Regions from separate parts of the Paraburkholderia sp. BR13439 genome, predicted to be linked through region 1. Evidence: riboswitches for the same ligand, from Rfam matches in the RefSeq annotation. Region 1 holds a riboswitch; the other holds the start of a gene.
What was found. Region 1 has a riboswitch for glycine ahead of gcvT (glycine cleavage system aminomethyltransferase GcvT). Riboswitches for the same ligand answer to the same signal wherever they lie in the genome.
Positions count from the first base shown of each region.

Region 2: linked by a shared signal. The riboswitch ahead of AB3X96_RS37665 (D-amino acid dehydrogenase) and the one ahead of gcvT (glycine cleavage system aminomethyltransferase GcvT) in region 1 are both predicted to bind glycine.

Region 1 covers NZ_JBFPKN010000001.1:147,331-157,376, forward strand. Annotated here, with positions in the region: gene AB3X96_RS00730 (GNAT family N-acetyltransferase) at 1-247, shown strand, start outside; gene AB3X96_RS00735 (phytanoyl-CoA dioxygenase family protein) at 404-1,066, shown strand; gene AB3X96_RS00740 (trans-aconitate 2-methyltransferase) at 1,071-1,808, shown strand; tRNA gene AB3X96_RS00745 (tRNA-Arg) at 2,227-2,302, opposite strand; gene AB3X96_RS00750 (cytochrome c5 family protein) at 2,610-3,509, shown strand; gene AB3X96_RS00755 (UvrD-helicase domain-containing protein) at 3,627-5,711, opposite strand; gene AB3X96_RS00760 (oxidoreductase) at 5,962-7,011, shown strand; gene AB3X96_RS00765 (hypothetical protein) at 7,227-7,577, shown strand; glycine riboswitch at 7,627-7,729, shown strand; glycine riboswitch at 7,750-7,910, shown strand; gene gcvT (glycine cleavage system aminomethyltransferase GcvT) at 7,991-9,109, shown strand; gene gcvH (glycine cleavage system protein GcvH) at 9,170-9,550, shown strand; gene gcvP (aminomethyl-transferring glycine dehydrogenase) at 9,644-10,046, shown strand, end outside.
Region 2 covers NZ_JBFPKN010000033.1:706-10,751, reverse strand. Annotated here, with positions in the region: gene AB3X96_RS37690 (IclR family transcriptional regulator) at 370-1,098, opposite strand; gene AB3X96_RS37685 (APC family permease) at 1,239-2,786, opposite strand; gene AB3X96_RS37680 (hypothetical protein) at 3,249-3,482, shown strand; gene AB3X96_RS37675 (NAD(P)/FAD-dependent oxidoreductase) at 3,703-4,947, shown strand; gene AB3X96_RS37670 (hypothetical protein) at 5,173-5,556, opposite strand; gene AB3X96_RS37665 (D-amino acid dehydrogenase) at 5,725-6,975, opposite strand; glycine riboswitch at 7,112-7,203, opposite strand; gene AB3X96_RS37660 (GMC family oxidoreductase) at 7,286-8,944, opposite strand; gene AB3X96_RS37655 (porin) at 9,218-10,046, opposite strand, start outside.

The sequences.
Region 1 (10,046 bases):
CGGCGTCGAGTCGGCGCGCGGCCATGGGATCGGCGAGGCCGCAACGCGTCTGACGCTCGAACACGCATTCGGCGATCTCAATCTCAATCGCATCTCGTTGACCGTGCTCGCGTCCAACGACCGCGCCATTGCCCTCTACGAAAAAGTAGGTTTTCGCGCTGAAGGTCTGTTGCGCCAGGCCGTCTTCAAGGACGGCCGCTATCTCGACGTCGTTCCGATGGCCCTGCTCGCGGCCGATCGGCGTTGAGTCCTTCACCTTTGGGGTTGATCCGCATAGCTTATGAACACAATTGACGCTCGCCACCACACCGCGCTCGCAACCGCAGGCTGGACGGTGATTCCCCGCGTGATTCGCGGTGAACTGATCGATTCGCTGGTCAAGGCACTCGCTCCTTCACTCGCCTTGCGCGATGACATCCGGCGACGCAACGGCGTGCTGGACAATAGCGCCGGCACCTTGCACCACCTGCTAATGGATGACCCGTGCTACGTCGAGTTGCTGGCGGAGTTCTCCGCGCTGGAGCCGGTTTTCAAAAGATACTTTGGAGGCAACTTCATTCTGAATTCATACGGCGGGGTGATTAACGAGCGCGACTCGCGCTCGTACGTGCAGAACGTGCACCGCGATATCCGCTTCGGCTCCGACACGCGGCGCTTCATGGTCAACGCCCTGCTCATGCTCGACGATTTCACGCTGGAAAATGGCGCGACTCACATTCTCTCGCGCTCGCAAAACGTGCAGCAGCAGCCCGCCGACGAGGACTTCTACGCGCACGCTTCGCGTGCGACCGGAGAACGCGGGTCGGTCCTGCTGTTCGATTCACGCATGTGGCACGCCACCGGCCGCAATACCACCAACGCGCCACGCCGCGCGCTGACGCTAACGTTCACCAGCCCTTTCTTCAAGCCGCAGCTCGATTACGCGCGGCTGTTCGGCTACCGCAATCTCGACCGCTGTAATGCATGGATGCGCCAGGTGCTCGGCTTCAATGCCCGGGTACCGGAGTCGCTGGATGAGTTCTACGTGCCGGTGGAGCAGCGGTTCTATCAACGCGGACAGGATTGATAACATGAGCAGAGACTACAACGCGGAGGCGAAGGATCATCCCGAGCATCGCTACGCTTACGGCTTCGATTACCTGATGCATGAATACATGCTTCAGACGGTCGCACCGTTCGTTGTGAATGGCAACGCTCTCGAGCTGGGATGCTTCGAAGGCAACTTCACGCGGCTTCTGATGCAGCGGTTCGATTTGCTCGAAGTTGTCGAGGCATCGGCAGACTGCATTGCCGTTGCGTCGGATAAGACCAAAGGCGCCGTCAAATTCCATCACTCGACGTTCGAGACTTTCGAACCGGCGCGACGCTACGACAATATCTTCCTGATTCACACGCTCGAACACCTCGATCATCCGGTCGACGTGCTGGGCCGTATCGGCAGTTGGCTATCCGAAGGTGGCCGCCTGTTCGTGGCCGCGCCGAATGCGCGCGCCGGATCGCGCCAGATCGCGGTCAGCATGGGGTTGATCGACCATCACGCGGCCGTGACGCCGGCGGAGGCCGCGCACGGGCACCGGGTGACCTATTCGATCGATACACTGCGAGCCGATCTCCGCGCAGCAAAGCTCCGGCCGGTCACGGAAGGCGGCGTCTTTTTCAAGGGGCTGGCCAACTTCCAGATCGATGCCGCATTGCAGGCCGGCATCATCACCAAAGCGTATCTGGACGGATGTTTTGAACTGGGGCGTGTCTATCCCGACCTGTGCTCCAGCGTGTATGCGATCTGCGAGCGCGCGCCCGGCCGCTGATCGTTTTTCCGCCGGTGGAAGGGCTCTTTCGGGTGCCCTTTCCAGACTGCCGGCTCTGTGCCTGAATCGCTCGTCAGCGCTCGCCCGCGCACTCGCTGCCGTTGCCCCCCGCAAATTCGAATTCATTTTCGTATTCTTCATGCGGGAACGAGGTCGGCCATCGTGTCGAAGAAATCTTGCGCGGGATGCAATAACCAGTCCGCCCAATTAGCTGCTGCGAAAGGCTGGCTCGTCGTGGATATCAAAGGCGACTGGAAGAGGGTGTTTAAGGAGATGGTCGTACGATCGCGGCGGCGGCACCGTCGAATTACATTTCAGCCGCGGAGTGTCAGCCAGCGTCGAACGATACAAAGCCGCAAAAATACAAAAGGGCTTAGCGCACAACGCGCGTAAGCCCTTGACCAAGAATGACCTTTTTTGGCGCGCCCGGCTGGGATCGAACCAGCAACCCCTGCCTTCGGAGGGCAGTACTCTATCCATTGAGCTACGGGCGCTTCACCACAAAACTGCGGGGAATCTACGCGAAAGCACGGCAACCAGAACGGACGCGACGCCAACGCGAGAGACCGCAAGGATACCCGGTTTCGGCAGAACCGTCCACCGGACGGCCTCCGACGCCCGCACCGGCTTCTTCCCGAGTCCCGCCATCGTCCATGCCGATGCGGGTAAACGCCTGCTGAACACCCTCCAGGCCCCCTCGCCGCCGCCGAAACCTTGCGTCTATAATCGTCCGTGGCTGATAAAGAACAAGAAGTTGCCGTCGCGCTGTACCGCTCACATACCCACGGAGACGAGACAAGCATGAGCGAAGCACCACACGGAGCCCCGATCAAAACCCCAGCACAGCTTATCGCCGCGGTCATCGCCGGGTTTGCTGTGCCCATCATCATCATCGTTCTGCTCGCCGTCTACGTCGACAATTCGACGCGCACCGGCGCCGGCACCGACTCCCTCGCCGAAGCCGAAGTCAACTCCCGCATCCATCCAATCGCCCGGGTCGAAATCCGCGACGCCAATGCGCCGCGCGTCTACAAGAGTGGCGAGGAAGTCTACAAGGCGGTCTGCTCGGCGTGTCACGCGTCGGGCGCGGCAGGCGCACCGAAATTCACCAACACCGCCGACTGGGCCCCGCGCATCGCGCAAGGCTTCGACACGCTGTGGCACACCGCCCTGTCCGGCAAAGGCGCAATGCCGCCGCGCGGCGGCACGAGCCCCGACGACTACAGCGACTTCGAGATCGCGCGCGCGGTCGTCTATATGGCGAACAATTCGGGCGCGAGCTTCCCAGAGCCGGCGCAGCCGGCGGCGGGCGCAGCTGCGGCATCGGGTGCCGCTGCGGCATCCGGTACGGCACCCGCATCGGACGCGGGCGCGGCCCAGGCCGCCGCGGCGATGGCCGCCATGGCCAGCGTGCCGCAGACTCCCGCCCCGGCAGCAGGCGGCGCGCAAAGCGCGGATGCGTCGCAGGCCGGCAAGGCGCTGTATCAGTCGGTATGTCAGGCCTGTCACGCGGCCGGCGTGCTGAACGCGCCGAAGTTCGGCGACAAGGAAGCATGGGCGCCGCGTCTGAAGGACTCGATGGATACGGTCTACAACTACGCGCTGCACGGCAAGGGCGCGATGCCGCCGAAGGGCGGCTCGAATGCATCGGATGCGGACGTGAAGGCCGCGGTCGACTATATGGTCAGTGCGGTGAAGTAAAGCGGGCGGGATCAGCCGCTAAACGAAAAATCCCTGCAAGCGCTAACGCGATGCAGGGATTTTTTGTGCGCAACGACAAGCAACCGCACCGGGCGGGCACTTGAAGCCTCACCCCGCTCACGCCTTCTGCAACAGCGCCTTCAAACTCGCGAGCCGGTCCTTCGGCGACATCGGCGCTTCTTCCGGCGTCGGCGGCGGCGCATCGTCGAGCAGCATTTCGTTGATGAAGCGCGACGGTTCGCAGACGATCGTCTCCCGCGCCCGCTTGCGCTTCTTGCACCAGTTCAGGTGCAGGCTGCGCTGCGCGCGCGTGATCGCGACGTACATCAGCCGGCGCTCCTCCTCGATGCGCGCGTCGTCGATCGGCTCGTCGTCCGCGCCGCCGCGATGCGGCATGATGCCTTCCTCGACGCCGACCAGAAACACGTGCGGATACTCGAGCCCCTTCGACGCATGTACGGTCGACAGCCGCACCGCATCCGGATCTTCCTCACGGCCTTCGAGCATCGACATCAGCGCAACCGTCTGGATCAGGCCGAGCAGGTTCTTGCCGGTGTCGCCGAAGCCGTCGGCGGTGTCGTAGCCGGTCGCCTCACTGCCGGCCGCCGGCTCCTCCTTCGTGCCCTTGCGCTTCAGCCATTCGATGAACTCGAGCACGTTCTGCCACTTCGCCTGCGCCTGGCGCTCGTCGAACGCGTCGTACAGGTACGCTTCGTAGTGGATCGCCTCCATCAGCTCGTCGAGCAGCGTGCCCGCCGCGTCCCTTTCCGCGCGGTCGGTCAGGCGCTGCATGAAGTCGCAGAACGCGCGCATCGGCTCGATCTGACGCGGCGACAGACGCGCCTCGATGCCGCCCATGTAGACCGCCTCGAACAGCGAGACCTTCGCCTGGCCAGCGAACGCGCCGAGCGCCTCCAGCGTCGTATTGCCGACGCCGCGACGCGGTGTCGTGATCGCACGAATGAACGCGGGGTCGTCGTTCGCATTGGCGATCAGGCGCAGGTACGCGCAGATGTCCTTGATCTCGGCCTTGTCGAAGAACGACTGGCCGCCCGACAGCACGTACGGAATCCGTTCACGGCGCAGCACCTGCTCGAAGATGCGCGCCTGGAAGTTGCCGCGATAGAGGATCGCGTAGTCGCGGAAATTCGCGCGCCGCTCGAACTTGTGCGCGGACAGCCGAAACACGACCGACTCCGCCTCGTGCTCCTCGTCGTTGCAGCCCGTCACCGTGATCGTGTCGCCCATGCCGTGCTCGGACCACAGCTTCTTCTCGAACAGCTTCGGGTTGTTCGCGATCACGTTGTTCGCGGCGGTCAGGATGCGCACCGTCGAGCGGTAATTCTGCTCGAGCTTGATCAGGTGCAGATTCGGAAAATCTTTGCCGAGCTGGCCGAGGTTCTCGAGCGTCGCGCCGCGCCAGCCGTAGATCGCCTGGTCGTCGTCGCCGACCGCCGTGAACGCCGCGCGCTTGCCGGCCAGCAGCTTCACCAGTTCGTACTGGCACGCATTGGTGTCCTGATATTCGTCGATCAGCAGATAGCGCAGCTTGTTCTGCCAGCGGTCGCGCACTTGCTCGTTGCTCGCGAACAGCTCGGCGGGCAGGCGGATCAGATCGTCGAAATCGACCGCCTGATATGCATGCAGCGTCGCCACGTAGTTGCGATAGACGATCGCCGCCTGATGCTCGTCCTCGGTCGATGCGGTCGCGATCGCCTGCTCGGGCATGATCAGGCCGTTCTTCCACAGCGAGATGATCGACTGGATCTTGCGGATGAAGCCCTTGTCCGTCGAGCCGACCTGTTCCTGGATCATGCCGAAGCAGTCGTCGGAATCCATGATCGAGAACTGCGGCTTCAGTCCGACGTGTTCCGCCTCCTGCCGCAGGATCTGCACGCCGAGCGAGTGGAAGGTACACACCGTCAGCTGGTTCACGGGCACCTTGCGGCCTTCCTTGCCCGGCGCGGTCAGCGTCTTGCCTTCGAGCAGCTTGCCGACGCGCTCGCGCATTTCCGCCGCGGCCTTGTTCGTGAACGTGACGGCGGCGATGTGGCGTGGCTCGAAGCCCTTCGCTTCGATCAGGTGAGCGATTTTCTGCGTGATCACGCGCGTCTTGCCACTGCCGGCGCCGGCGAGTACGAGACAGGGACCGTCGAGATAACGGACCGCTTCACTTTGAGCGGGGTTCAGGCCTGCGGACATCGTTTGTGGATGGGTAAGACGGTTGAGGGCCGCTGAGGTCGGACCGGCGGGAGGCGCCGGCCGAAGGCCCGGGACATGGTGCGCGGCTCGATGCGCGCGAGAGGTGCGATGTTAACATGGACAACCGCGATGGACTGCGCGATGGGGGTCATGCTCAGCCCCCGGTCCAGCCCACAAATGCCACAATGATGAGATTGCGCGCCGCCGCCGCGGTGGCAAGGCGGCGCGCCGTTCCTCCAGGAAGAATCGCATGTCCGCATCGCTGAAGATTGGATTGATGGGCTACGGCTTCGCCGGCGCGACGTTTCACGCACCGGTGATCGAACGTTGCGGACGCGCGAGCGTCGCCGCGATTGCGACCGGGCAATCCGAGCGCGCGCACGCCGACTATCCGCACGCGAAGATCGTCGCCGATCTCGACGCGCTGCTCGCGCTCGACGACATCGACTGTGTCGTGATCGCGACGCCCAACGACACCCACTTCGACCTCGCGCGCCGCACGCTCGAAGCCGGCAAGCACGTGGTCGTCGACAAGCCTGTCACGCTGAGTGCCGCCGACGCCCACACACTTGCCAATATCGCGCTCGCCCGCGGCAAGCTGTTCGCACCCTTTCACAACCGCCGCTGGGACGGCGATTTTCTGACCGTACGCGACCTGCTCGCGCGCGTGGAACTGGGTCGCGTCACGCATTACGAATCGCATTTCGACCGCTTCCGGCCGGGCGTGCGTCAGCGCTGGCGCGAAGATGTGACGCGCGGCGGCGGTCTGCTGTTCGATCTCGGTCCGCATCTGATCGATCAGACGCTTGCCCTCTTCGGCGCACCGCAGACCGTCTCGGCGACGGTGCGCACGCACCGCGACGACGCAAGCGCACCCGACTACGTGCACATCCAGCTCGGCTACGAGGAGTTCGAGGTCGTGCTGCATGCAAGCGCGCTGACCGCGTTGCCGGGACCGCGCTTTGCGATCCATGGAACGCGCGGCAGCTATGTGAAACACGGCCTCGACACCCAGGAAGATCAGCTGAAAGCCGGCCTGCGCCCCGGCGACGCAGGCTTCGGCGCCGGCAACACCCCCGGCGTGCTGCGCGTGCTCGAAGGCGACCAGGAAGTCGAGCGTGAATTGCCCACCCGCAACGGCGAGTACGCAGGCTTCTATATTGCGTTGGCCGACACGATCCAGAACGGCGTCGCATTTCCGGTCAGCACGCGCGACGCGGTCGACGTAATGACGATCATCGAACTGGCCGCGCGCAGCTCCGAGCAGGGCGTGCGGCTGCCGTTCGAGCGCATTCGCTGAGCCCTGCATCGCTGCGCGTGGCACCGTGCTCGCGCGGTCTGTGTACCGAAAACAGGATGACCTTCCGCGCCGCAAAGGCCGTCGGCGGGCTTTTCCTGACGTTCCAGAAAGGAACATAACGTTACAAATTCGCCCGCTGCCGAGTCAGCGGGCGTTCCTCGTCATCCGTTGCTAGCGAGGTAGCAATCGATACGACAACGACTCCTGGAGAATCCATGTCTCGAATCATCCGTGCCCTTGTTGCATGCGCGCTGCTCGGCTCAGTCGCCGCCTGCGTGGTAACGCCGCCGCCGGCCCCGCACCCGAGCCCCACTCCGCAGCAGATCGCGGACCAGCGCCTGCATCAGGTCGAGGGCCGCATCGACAATCTCGCGCGCCGTATCGACACTCGGGTGAATCAGGGCTATTACCCACCGCCGCAAGGCGCCGCGCTGCATCACCGCCTCGAGACGATCCGTCAGGAAGCGCGTGACATGGCCACGCAGCACGGTGGCGGTTTGTCCGCGGAAGAACAGCGCGTGCTGAACCAGGAACTGGACAATGCGGCTCATGCGATCGGCGAGTGAGCGCTCCCGGCCCTTTATTTGACAAGCCCAGGCCCGTCGCGTACATTCGCCGCACGCGTCGGGAGAGCGTGCTGGCAAGCGAAAAATCGCAGGCCGCGCCGCCGAAGGGGCACACCCGCAAACTCTCAGGCAAAAGGACCGACCGCGTCGAAAAACCCGTCTTCCGGCGGTTTTTTCGCACTCTGGAGAGCGGCAGTAGCCATCCGCGTCGCACGTCGTGCACCGCAGGCAAGCTGCCCACCGAAGGGGCGCGCGTTTCCCCGTGACGAATCGAGCTCATTGAGCCAGTCGCGGCGGCGCAATCTCTCAGGTATCGAGGACAGAGGGGTCATGCAGAACCACGCTCGCAGGCACAAGGCCGCGAGGCAGTGCGCCGCATGGCCTTTTTTGTTCCGCGAGACGCCCGAGGCCCCATGACCGAACTCAAACACACCCCGCTCCACGCCGCTCACCGTGCGCTCAATGCCCGCATGGTCGACTTCGGCGGCTGGGACATGCCCGTCAACTACGGCTCGCAGATCGAGGAACATCGCGCGGTGCGCACCGACGCCGGCATGTTCGACGTGTCCCACATGTGCGTGGTCGACTTCACCGGCGAGCGCGTCCGCGCGTTCTTCGAATACGCGCTCGCGAACAATGTCGCGAAGCTGCAAACTCCGGGCCGCGCGCTCTACTCCTGCATGCTGAATCCGAACGGCGGCGTGATCGACGACCTGATCGTCTATTACTTCGGCGAAGACCACTTCCGCGTGGTCGTCAACGCCGGCACCGCCGACAAAGACATCGCCTGGTTCGGCCAGCTCAACGCCGAAGGCGGCTTCGGCCTCACCATCACGCCGCGCCGCGATCTGGCGATCGTCGCCGTGCAAGGCCCGAACGCGCGCGAAAAAGCCTGGCAAACGGTGCCGGCCGCGCGCGCCGCGACCGAAGCGCTGAAGCCGTTCAACGCCGCGCGCATCGACGGCACGCCGTTCGGCGAGCTGACCGTCGCGCGCACCGGCTACACCGGCGAAGACGGTTTCGAGATCATCTTGCCCGCTACGCATGTCGAAGCGCTGTGGAATGCGCTCGCCGCCCAAGGCGTGCGCCCGGCCGGTCTCGGCGCACGCGACACGCTGCGCCTCGAAGCCGGCATGAATCTTTACGGCCAGGACATGGACGACAATGTCTCGCCGCTCGACGCCGGCCTCGCATGGACCGTCGACCTCACCTCACCGCGCGACTTCATCGGCAAGAGCAGCCTCGAAGCCGACGGCTCGCGCGCCGGGTTCGTCGGCCTGATCCTGCTGAAGGACAACGGCAAGGCTGCCGGCGTGCTGCGCGCGCATCAGAAAGTCGTCACGCCGCACGGCGACGGCGAAATCACCAGCGGCACGTTCTCGCCGACCATGCAGGAGTCGATCGCCTTCGCGCGCGTGCCGAAAGGCGTGCAGCCGGGTGACACCGTGCATGTCCAGATTCGCGACAAAGCCTGTCCCGCAAGCGTGGTAAAACTGCCGTTCGTGCGCAACGGCAAGGTGCTGGCGGTCTAAGCGGCCGGCGCACGCCCCTACATTCAAACCACTACCGAACATACCGTTCAGGAGCATCCAATGAGCATCCCGGCCGATCTGAAATACACCGAATCGCACGAATGGGTCCGCACCGAAGCGGACGGCACGCTGACGGTCGGCATCACCGACCACGCGCAGGAAGCGCTCGGCGACATCGTCTTCTTCGAAGTCCAGGAACTCGGCAAGTCCGTGACCGCGGGCGACACCGTCGCCGTGATCGAATCGGTGAAGGCCGCTTCCGATATCTACGCGCCGGTTTCAGGCGAAGTCATCGAAGCGAACACGGCCGTCGGCGACTCGCCGGACACCGTCAACAGCACGCCGTACGACAGCTGGCTGTTCAAGATCAAGCCGGCCGCCGACGCGTCGCTCGAGCGTCTGCTCGACGCCGACGCGTACGCGAAGTCGATCGGCGCCTGAGTTACGACCTGACTCGCTGCCTGATTCACTTTCGTTTTAACCGTCAGGCGCGGCGCTCGCACCATGGCGCGCGCCGCGCCGCCAGGAACACCCATGAAGCTCGAACACCCGGATCGTCTGATGAACCGCACTCCTCTCTCGCTCGCCGCGCTCGAAGTGCACGACGCCTTCGCCGAACGGCATATCGGCCCGGATACGGCCGACCAGCAAGCGATGCTCGAAGCACTCGGCTTCGCGTCGCGCGCGGCATTGATCGACGCCGTCATCCCCAAGACGATCCGCCGCACCGAAACGCTGCCGCTCGGCCCCTTCGCGCAACCGAAGAGCGAAGCCGAAGCGCTCGCCGCCTTGCGCGAGCTCGCGGACAAGAACCAGGTGTTCCGCTCCTACATCGGCCAGGGCTATTACAACGCCCATACGCCGACGGTGATCCTGCGCAACGTGCTGGAAAATCCAGCGTGGTACACCGCGTACACGCCGTACCAGCCTGAAATTT
Region 2 (10,046 bases), on a different contig from region 1:
GCAGTGAGAAATCTCAGAGGTGAGACGCCAGAATTGAGAGATGGGCCGGCATCTCGGCCTACCCTGAGATGAATGCCCCGTCTTCGGGACGGCAGCCGGCGTAAGATGCTTAAGCCTGTTCTGGTTCAGCTATCGAGATTGTGGTTGCGGGACGATTCGCGTGGGTGACTCACCGGCACTGAAAGCAGAGCGCGCGCGGCTCCGTGAAACGCGACATAGATGGACGAAGGCAAGCGAACCGATGATGACGTCGCTAGAAGCGATGGCGGGGGCAAGCGCCCAGCCATGTACTGACGCAGAGGAAGCAGGGAGTTTTGTTCTCCAGTACGCAAAAGGCAGGCAAATGCAAGGAAAAGCCGGGGTTGGGCCTCACGAACGCTGCGTGAAGCCCCAACGTTCAGATATTGCAGCGGCGATTCCCAGCACATGCTGAGCGACGATGGACGCTCGAGCGTCATCAATCCTGTCCGCAGGTGCGAAGATTCCAACAGATGCCTTGGCCTCGCCGAGACCGTCGAAGACGGCAGCGGCAATTTCCCCGATTGCAGGGCGCCACCCTCCCATACAGACGAATGCGCCTGACCACGGCGACATTGCGGTTTCCGGCGTGCCGCCTGGTCGGTAGCAGTCGCGACTTTCAGGCGTTCGAGGTCCGCCAGCCTTTGCCTCCAAGATGACCAAACCTGCCGCGGTCGAGTCGGCCGGCGCCGAGGTCCCAATGCTCAGGGATGCAGAGACACGGTCACGCGCGCTAACGCTATCGACACAACAAATCGAGTCTCCTTGAAGAAGCGCAAGGAACGCAGTCTCCCCAGTAAGGTGCGAAAGCTCAGCCAGGAGTGGCGCGGCGAGGCGTCGTATGTCGATATCAACAATCCCGCGACCGCCCATCGAGAGGACCTTGAATCCAGTGAAATAGCGGCCCGTCGCTTCCTCGCGGGAGATGAAGTCGGCGTGAACGAGGGTCCGCAAGGTTCGATGCACATTGCACAGCGAGAGGCCAGTCAACTCAGCAATCTCACGGGCGGTCCGACCTCGTCCATTCGTATCTGCTACTGCTTCAAGGACGTGCAGTCCCTTGAGTAACGTCTTGTCCATGCGAACTTGTAGAGCGGCGCTTATTTTGAGTCTGGAACGCTACAGGCGTCTCGGAAGGCAGACATGTAGGTCTTCGCTTTGCGCGGCGCGTTTCTCGTCAGCAAAAAAGAGCGTGTGGTGGTCCACACGCTCGTTCTGCATTACGACTTCATGTGACTCAGCGCCACCTCTTGCAACTCAACCTCGCGCTGGCACTGTTCGACCGCCCCAACTCCGACGGGGGGCCCGCGAAAGCGGCGGCGCTCAAGTCCGAACCAGCCAACGATGAGCAGGGCGAAGAGGCCGATGAAGTACTGACGAAGGATTTCGGTCGGCGGTTGCAATCCAACCCAGACGATAAAGACGCCACCTACAACGGCGACGATTCCGCATGGCTTCGACCAGACACCGAGGCGGAACGGACCATATTTGCGATTCTTCGCGAACAGCGCCGCGAGAATCGCCATACCGTAGCAAATCTGATAAAAGAGCGCCGTGCCAGCTGTCAGGGCCGCAAATGCCGACGAATAGAGCGTCACGGCCACCCCGGCAATCGCGCCAAACCAGATTGCCGAGGCCGGCGTACGAAAGCTGGGCGAGACCTTGGCAAAGCCTTTGGGGAGTCCGCCGTCGCGAGCAAACGAATACAGTGCCCGCGAGAAGCCGGTCATGCAGCTTGCACCGCACATGTACACAGAAATCGTGATGGAAGCCGCGACGAAGTGCTTTAGCCATTGCGGTGCCACAACTTCTTGGTAGAGCTTCAGGAATCCATCGGGCCCCTTCTTCGCAATCTCAGCGGGGTCGTGCATTGCGAGGCCAAAAATCACAAACAGCGCGAGTCCGAGGATGACGGAGAACAGCACCGAGTTCTTCATCGCACGAGGAACGGCGCGAGTAGCGTCCACAGTTTCTTCGGAAACGTGCGCAGATGCGTCGTAACTGGTAACCAGCCACATCGGGAGCAGCAAAGCGTATCCGCAGATGAGCAGGGGATTCGTTGTACGCGGAACGACATCGCCGCCGGCTGCACCCGTGTTGTTGACGAAGTCGAACAGGTGCGTGAGGTTCGCGGGGTGAATGTTATAAAGCATCATCCCGCACAGCGCAGTCGCTCCGACGAAGGTGATGTAGGCACCAATCTCCACGAGCCGGGACAGCGTCTTCACGCCTACGTGGTTGAAAATCGCCCAGGTCACCATCAGCACTGACACGCCGAGCAACTGTTCCCAGTAGCCCCAGTGCGACGTATCAATCTGGAAAATCTCATTGAGAATCATCTGGTTGAAGACCAGATACGTGGCGACGGCCGTACCGCCCATCGAGAAGACGTAGGCAAGCAGATTTATCCACGACGTCGCCCATCCCCAGCCGCGACCACCGAGAACAGATGACCAGTGATAGAGGCCGCCTGCCGTGGGGATGGCCGAGCTGATTTCACCTAGCGAAAGGGCCGTCGCGAGTGCAATAACACCGCCCACCAGCCACATCACGGTCAGCCCGAACATCCCGGCCGTGCCGAGTCCTTGTTGCATGTTCACCGAGACGCCGAAGAACACGCCGATAACCATAAACGAAACGGCGAAATTCCCGAACGCGGACATACGCCGCGACAACTCCTGAGCATAGCCGAAGCGGTGCAGCGTCTCTGCGTCTTCACGCAGGATATCTTCTGTACGACGCTCGCTCACAATATCTCCTGACGACATTCCAGCATCTCCTGATAGTGTAGGGCCACGGCCTGACAAAAAAGAATTCGACCGCGACACAGAAAGGGAAGACGTTTTCGTTACGCCTTTTTTATGCGTCTCTACTGCAACGTCCATGCCAATCTGCTTTTGATGCGTCCCTAAATCCTTCTCTGCTTGTGCCTGCCCGCTCCGCGGGGCTTCGCGAGAGTTCGGGGCAAATTGTCGGAGTCTTACGAAATCATCTTTGAGACGCCCGTCGCTGCCTGACTCGTCTCATGCCTGAGAAATCTCACGGTGAGCCTCGAACGGGACATTCAATGAAACTCGCCGGCCCCTAGCCGGCGAAGCCCAAGGGCTCTCACACATCACCATTCCGCATCTCCTCGCGAAATCGGCATAAAGCTTGCAGAAATCCTCACGCCAACCGCGAGGTTCGAGTCCTCCTCGAATGCTTCCGGTTGCGGCCTTCAGGAGATTGCAATGACTACCGCCTCAACTTCGCTTCACGGGCAAATCGAAAAATGGTTTGGCGGTGCTCAGCGGACCTCGATTCGTATCTCACGCGGCGCCACTAACCAGAAGAGGAGCGTCACCGTGTCACGCATCGACAGTCCGTACGCCATCATTTTCTTCAGACACGGTGACGGCTCCTGGCAGGTTTATCCGCAGCGTGGCGGCCGTCCGGCCTTTCTGGCCATCGAACGTGCGGCTTGACGTGCATGTACCGGCCCGATGCCGGAGCTTCGTTGAGCCGGGGCATTGCTCGCCTTCGCGCGTAGGACTGACGTCGATTTCGAACCCGTCTAGGTTTGAGAACCGTCGGTTCATCCGGCACAGACACACAACGATCTAATCAGCCGGTTGCTCACGTGCAGCCGCTCTTGTTGAATAGCCCCTCTCATTCATGTATGCAAACAAAAATGATGTGATAGTCGTGGGCGCCGGAATCGTTGGCCTCGCTATCGCGCACGAACTGGCAAAGCGCAACCTGGCTGTAACGGTCGTGGACAAAGGAGAGCCCGCCGGTGAATGTTCGGGCGGCAACGCAGGCGCGCTTTCGTATCATTCCTTTGCGCCGCTCGCCCTTCCCGGAGTTCTGTCGGGTGCCATCAAGATGATGTGCAACCCGAAGGGGCCGCTGTATGTCCCACCGCTCTATTTCCCGTTCGCTGCGTCATGGTTGTTCCAGTTCGTAAAGTCGGCCGAGCCAGCTCGCGTGTACAAAACTGCCGAGTCACTGGAATGGCTGCTTCACCATGCGCCACGCGACCACAAAGAGCTGGCAACCGATGTCGGCTTTGCGCAGCAGATGCGCCAGACTGGGCAGTTGCATCTCTACCCCTCAGAAGTATCGCTAGCAAAAGACGCGTTTGCCTGGGCGCTAAAGTCCCAGCTTGGGATGCGTATGCAGAAGCTCGACCGAAAGTCGATTCGAGAAATTGAGCGTGATGTGTCGCCAGACTACGTTGTCGGCCTCCTCCTTCCGGACGACCACTGGCTTCGCGACCCGCTCGCCTATGCGCGCGCAATCGCAGACGCGGCCCGTCTGCGTGGTGTCGCGTTTGAACGGGCCAGCGTCACGACGCTTGAATCGAACGCGCTGAACTGGGTGGTTCGCGCGGGCGACCGCGTGTTCAGCGCCACGCACGTGGTTCTCGCGTCGGGCGCGTGGTCGAACGTACTACTGCGCTCTGTCGGCCTTTCAGTGCCGCTGGAAACTCAGCGCGGGTACCACCTGCATGTCCCCCAATCGGATACGCATCTCTCGCGCACAATCGTGCTTGCTGACAGGAAGGTCTTTATCACGCCGATGGAAAGCGGTCTGCGTATTGCAGGCACAGTCGAATTTGGCGGCACTCAGCGCCCGGGTAATGAGCGGCGAGCAACCCTTCTCGAACACCATGCCCGGGCAGGACTGCCATCGTTGAATACGACGCGTGGCGCGACCACGTGGATGGGACACCGTCCCTGCATGCCCGATTCAATGCCCGTTCTGGGTCAGGCACCTGACCGAAAAAATCTCTGGCTTGCCTTCGGACACGGCCACCTTGGGCTGACTGGTTCAGCTCCCACAGCCAAGATTATCGCGGACTGCGTGACAGGCCGGCCGCCGCAGAGGGACCAACTTGGGCGATTCTCTGCAGCGCGCTTCGGCAAACCCGCCGTCCAGGAAGCCTGATTCGGGGGCGCGCTCATCCGCGTACTGCTGCGTCACAGGGTCGTCATCATGACCTGCTTGCCGCCGGCTTGTCCGGTGTACGGTTCCGTGTCAAGCGGGTGGCCTGTTTTCTTCGGAATCTGGTATTACTCGCCGTCCTGATTTTGCGAGTCGTAGTTCGTACTGGCCTCCACCGCTATGGAGCCAGCGGCGCGATTCCAGTAGGGCAGGTACCGTCCGGTAGTATTAGTCCCGGGTGTGCCGACGTACATCTGGTCTTTGCCATCGAACGCATTCGGCTCCGGCGATGCCCAGGAATGACTTGTGGGATTCGAGTGCCGACCGGAGCATGTCATCCGCCACATGGCGGTCAGCAATGCCCCGGGTTCGCATTGCCACCAACGAATCAGCCAGGTTGGCTGCGATATCCATCGTCGCGTCGAGTTCCCCGGCGACCTGAACGGCGTTGGTGCGAGCAAGCTCCTGTGCGTACCGAACAGCCGCATCTTTCTGGGAGGCACCTACACGGATACTGATGCTCGCGATGCAAACAAAGAATCCGGCTGTTACGGCAAGCGCGACGGCCGCGAGCATTTTGGCCTTGAGCGTCACCTTTTTTTTGTTATACATAGGTCACCTCGCGCGTTTTGCGCGTCGTCTGTTCTGGCCGCTGGCGACTGAGCGGCGTTCGACGGGACGCGGTCCCGTAGTCTTTGGATTGAGTTCAGATACGCGAGCGCCACCCGCGTGACCGCGTCAAAAGACAAGGTCAGGCGAGTGGCGATACGTCGGGCAAGGTCAGGCGCTTACGGCCGCACGCACTGAGCGGAGGTGGGAGGACTCAACGCTGTCTGCCAGCAACTCCGCTGTTGCGCACGAGAGCGTCCAGCCGAGGTGTCCGTGTCCGGTGTTGTAGAACACGCCGTCCTGTTTGCCAGGACCAACCTTGGGAAGCATGTTGGGCATCATCGGGCGCAGCCCCGCCCATGGAATAACGCGTGCGGTCGAGCAGTCGGGGAAATAGCGCCGTACCCAGTCGGTGAGGGGCGCGACGCGGTCAGCCCGGATATCCTTGTTGAAGCCGTTGATCTCCGCGGTGCCTGCGACCCGGAAGCGGTCGACACCCAATCGGCTCGTCACGATTTTGGCCGCATCATCGAGCAGGCTTACCCAAGGGGCTGCCTGTTGACTCTTTTCGTCATCGAGGTTGACCGTAATCGAATATCCCTTCACAGGATAGATGTTCACGTGGTCCCCGAACATGGCTGCAAATCGGCGGCTGTGAACCCCTGCACATACAACCACCCCGTCGACCACATCGTTTCGTCGGCGGTCGCCACCAGCAGTCGAGTGGATCCGTAAGCCGTCGGTTTCGCGGGCGATTGAGGTGATGTCAGTGTCGTAGTGGAAATGGACGCCCTTGCGACGACAAGCTTCGGCCAAACCCCGCGTGAATTTGTGGATGTCACCGGTGGAATCCGAGGGTGTGAAGAAGCCGCCGTAGAACTCGCCCCGGAGGGTCGGCTCAATCTGCTTCATTTCCCGTGGGGTGACCGACCTGCGGTCGAGGCCACCCTCACGCAGCAGGACGTTGACCGCAGACGCAGCCTCGAAACCGGCGCGGTCCGCGTAAATGTGCAGAATGCCCCGCTTCTCGAGGTTGAAGTCAAAGCCTTCCTGCTCGGCGATTGCGTACAGATGCTCGCGCGCCATGATGGCGAGGCGCACTGTATCGACCGTGTTGGACTTGTAATTCGGAATCTGGCGCAAGAATTCGCCCATCCACGAGTACTTGTGCCAGGAAGGCGCAGGGTTGAGTAAGAGCGGAGCGTCCGCTGTCGTCATCCATTTGAGTCCTTTGAGTACGGTGGCCGTACTATTCCAGACTTCCGCGTTACTCGCCGAAAGTTGCCCACCATTCGCGAACGACGTTTCCATGGCCGCATAGCGATTCTTTTCGTACACGGTCACGTCGAGACCGCGTTTCGCGAGTGCGTAAGCGGTGGTCACCCCGGTGATGCCGGCGCCGATAACTGCAACTTTTTTCATTTGCACACGTCCAGTCAAAGCTAATGCGGCGTAATCCGCATGCCCCATCTGTCCATGTACCTGAGAGTTTCCTTCTCCGGGGTTTCAACCAGAGAATCTCCTTCGGTGGGCGCCTGATGCGCCGCTCTCCAGATGTTGATGCGACACGGTCCTTTGGCCTGAGAGTTTCCGGGGCGGTTGCTCCGTCGGCGCCGCTGTTGAATCAGCGGTCTCTCCCGTGTTCGCAATGAGATATCAGTGCTGCACCGCAGGCGAAACCCCTGAACGCATCCGGTCCGAGCGTCACGGTTTTTCGCCTTCGGCTTTCAATTCAGGAAGGCATCTTGGCGCGTCGGAATCGTTCCAGGTCGACGCTCGGCATCTCGGTCGTTTCCGACACCGCCGATGTCGCGCCCCGTTTGATGAAGTCGGCGAGTCGTTCGGCGAGCATAATCGTCGGAGCAGTCGTGTTCCCCGAGACGAGTGCTGGCAAGACCGACGTGTCGGTTACACGGAGGCCTTCCAGCCCGTGAACACGGAACGTCGTATCCACAACCGACATGTCGTCCGTGCCCATCCGGCAGGCGCCTGACGGGTGAAGTGCGCCTTGCCCCGTCTCGCGGACGAAACGGATTCGCTCTTCCTTTGTGCGAAGAATACCGCCAGGACGATACGGTGCCCTCACGTACTTGCTCATGGCTTTCTGTGCAAGCGTCTCCTGACCAATCCGGACGCCTTCCGCCAGCACTTCGGCATCGTACGGGTCCGACAGGTAGTTCGGGTCGACGAGAGGCGGCACTGCAGGGTCGGCGCTGGCGATGCGTATCGTGCCGCGTGAGCGCGGACGTGTCTGGTACACGTTCAGCGTCAGACCGTTGCCGCTCGGTGTCTCGTCTGCACCTTCTTCGACGCCAGCGCCCGGCAGAAAGTGATACTGCAGATTAGGAAGAGGGTCATCCTCGGCGCCGTACCAGACGAGTCCGCCTTCGCAGATGTTGGAACTCACCGGGCCGCTACGGAACAGCGCGTATTCGAGACCCGCGCTGACCTGGTTGCGGAATTTCTTGTAGCGGTCGTAACTGTGCTCACCGGTCAGGTCGTAAATGAGGAACATATCCATGTGGTCCTGGAAGTTCTCGCCCACGCCCGGGAGGTCATGTACCACCGACACGCCGGCCTTGCGAAGTTGTTCAGCCGGACCGATGCCGGAAAGCATCAACAGATGGGGGGAGCCGATTGCGCCAGCGGAGATGATGACTTCGCGCTCCGCGCGGACAATCTTCCGTTGACCATTTTCGACGTGCTCCACGCCAACCGCCCGTCCGTTCTCGACGACGATGCGCACCACGCGGGAATCGGTCTTGATGGTCAGGTTCTTCCGGTTGCGCGCCGGATTGAGATACGCGACCGCGGCGCTGCATCGCTTTCCATCCCGCGTCATCGTCTGGTAGAGACCGCAACCCGCCTGCTTTCCGGAGTTAAAGTCCTGGTTGTAGTTGATGCCCATTTCCTGACACGCTCGCAACCAGGCTTTGGTCAGATAGTGGGTGTAGCGCTGGTCAGAAACTCCCAGCGGGCCGCCCGTACCATGCTCTGGGCCGGCGAAGCGCTCGTTGTCCTCTGCCTTTCGGAAATAAGGCAAAACATCGGCATAGCTCCAGCCATCGAGGCCCATCGAAGCCCAGCCGTCGTAGTCTTCCGGGCATCCGCGCATGTAGACCATCGCGTTGACGGAGCTTCCACCGCCAAGCACGCGGCCTTGCACCATCTCTGGTGTGACCATGTTCTGTTGTCGCTGCGGCTGCAGGCGGTAACGGGTCAGCAGATTGCCCTTGGCTGTCTTGAAATACGTTGCCGGCATGTGAATGTAGGGATTGACGTCGCGCGGCCCCTGCTCAAACAACAGGACGGAGACATTCGAATCCTCGGTCAAGCGACCGGCGGTTGCGCAACCAGCTGGGCCGCCTCCGACAACAATGTAATCAACCACAAAACCCTCCTAAGAAAAGCATCGGCCGCCTCGTGCATTAGCGCTGGCAGTCGTCTCCGCGCACTCCGTAAGCGCTGCTGGGAGCGCTACACTGTCTTCTACTTTATACATACAAGCATCGTGCCAAGCGGCGCGTCTCCCTGCAAGTCTTTGATTCTATGGGTGCAGCTGGCATCACTTCTCGGAACTCATGCGTTTGTCTCAATTTTGCGACTTCGCCGCAGCAGCATTGAGACGGAGCCTTTGCCCCGTCTCACAATGCATTGAGACTCGTCAGAACGTATGCATCAAGGCTACGCGATAGACCATCTGATTGCCTGTGGAAGAGAGGTCTGATGAGCCGATGATATGCGCCGAGTCCAGGTCTGTACCGGTTTTTCCGTTCGTGTGCTGATAAGCACCCTGCACATACACGGACGTCCGCTTGCTGAGCAAATAGTTCAGCATCAGCGACACCTGATGCCAGTTCTGACTCGAGCCGCCGCCTGTGTCGTTCAGATTCCCGTGCGTATAGGTATACGCGCCGGCGAGGAACAACGCGGGGTTCAAGAAATATGTCCCGTTGACCTCCACGTTATCGAATTTCCAGGAGGTCCATGTCTGCGTGCCGATGTTCGGCGCGTACCCGTTGGCCGTCGGGTTGTAGACGTCGACGTGCGAGTAAGCCAGCGCGACGTTCGACCCGTCGCTAAACGTCCACTTGACGCCGGCGTCGATGTTCTGCTGATGCGAACCGGTAAAGACGCCGTCGCCTGCTACCGCACCTGTGGTGGTGAGGTTGCTGCCATTCTGGCGTATGTATGCCACCGCGGCGGAGAACGGCCCCGTTGCGTAGGTGACCCCTGCGCTGTATGCCCGGTTGTCAGCAAAGTTCGTCGAGTTGCTGAAGCCGTACACGCCTTCGAACTGGAAGCCCGCAATCGTTGGACTGAGGTACTTGACCGAATTGTTCAAGCGATAGTCGTAGTCGGCGTTGTCGTTATCGAATGGGTGAGCGGCAAGGTCGCCGATAGCGTTGCCTGCCCCCGTAAACGAACTCCACATGTCAACGGTTGCGTCGTACTGCCGCCCCATCGTAAATGTGCCATAGCTCGCCGAGTTC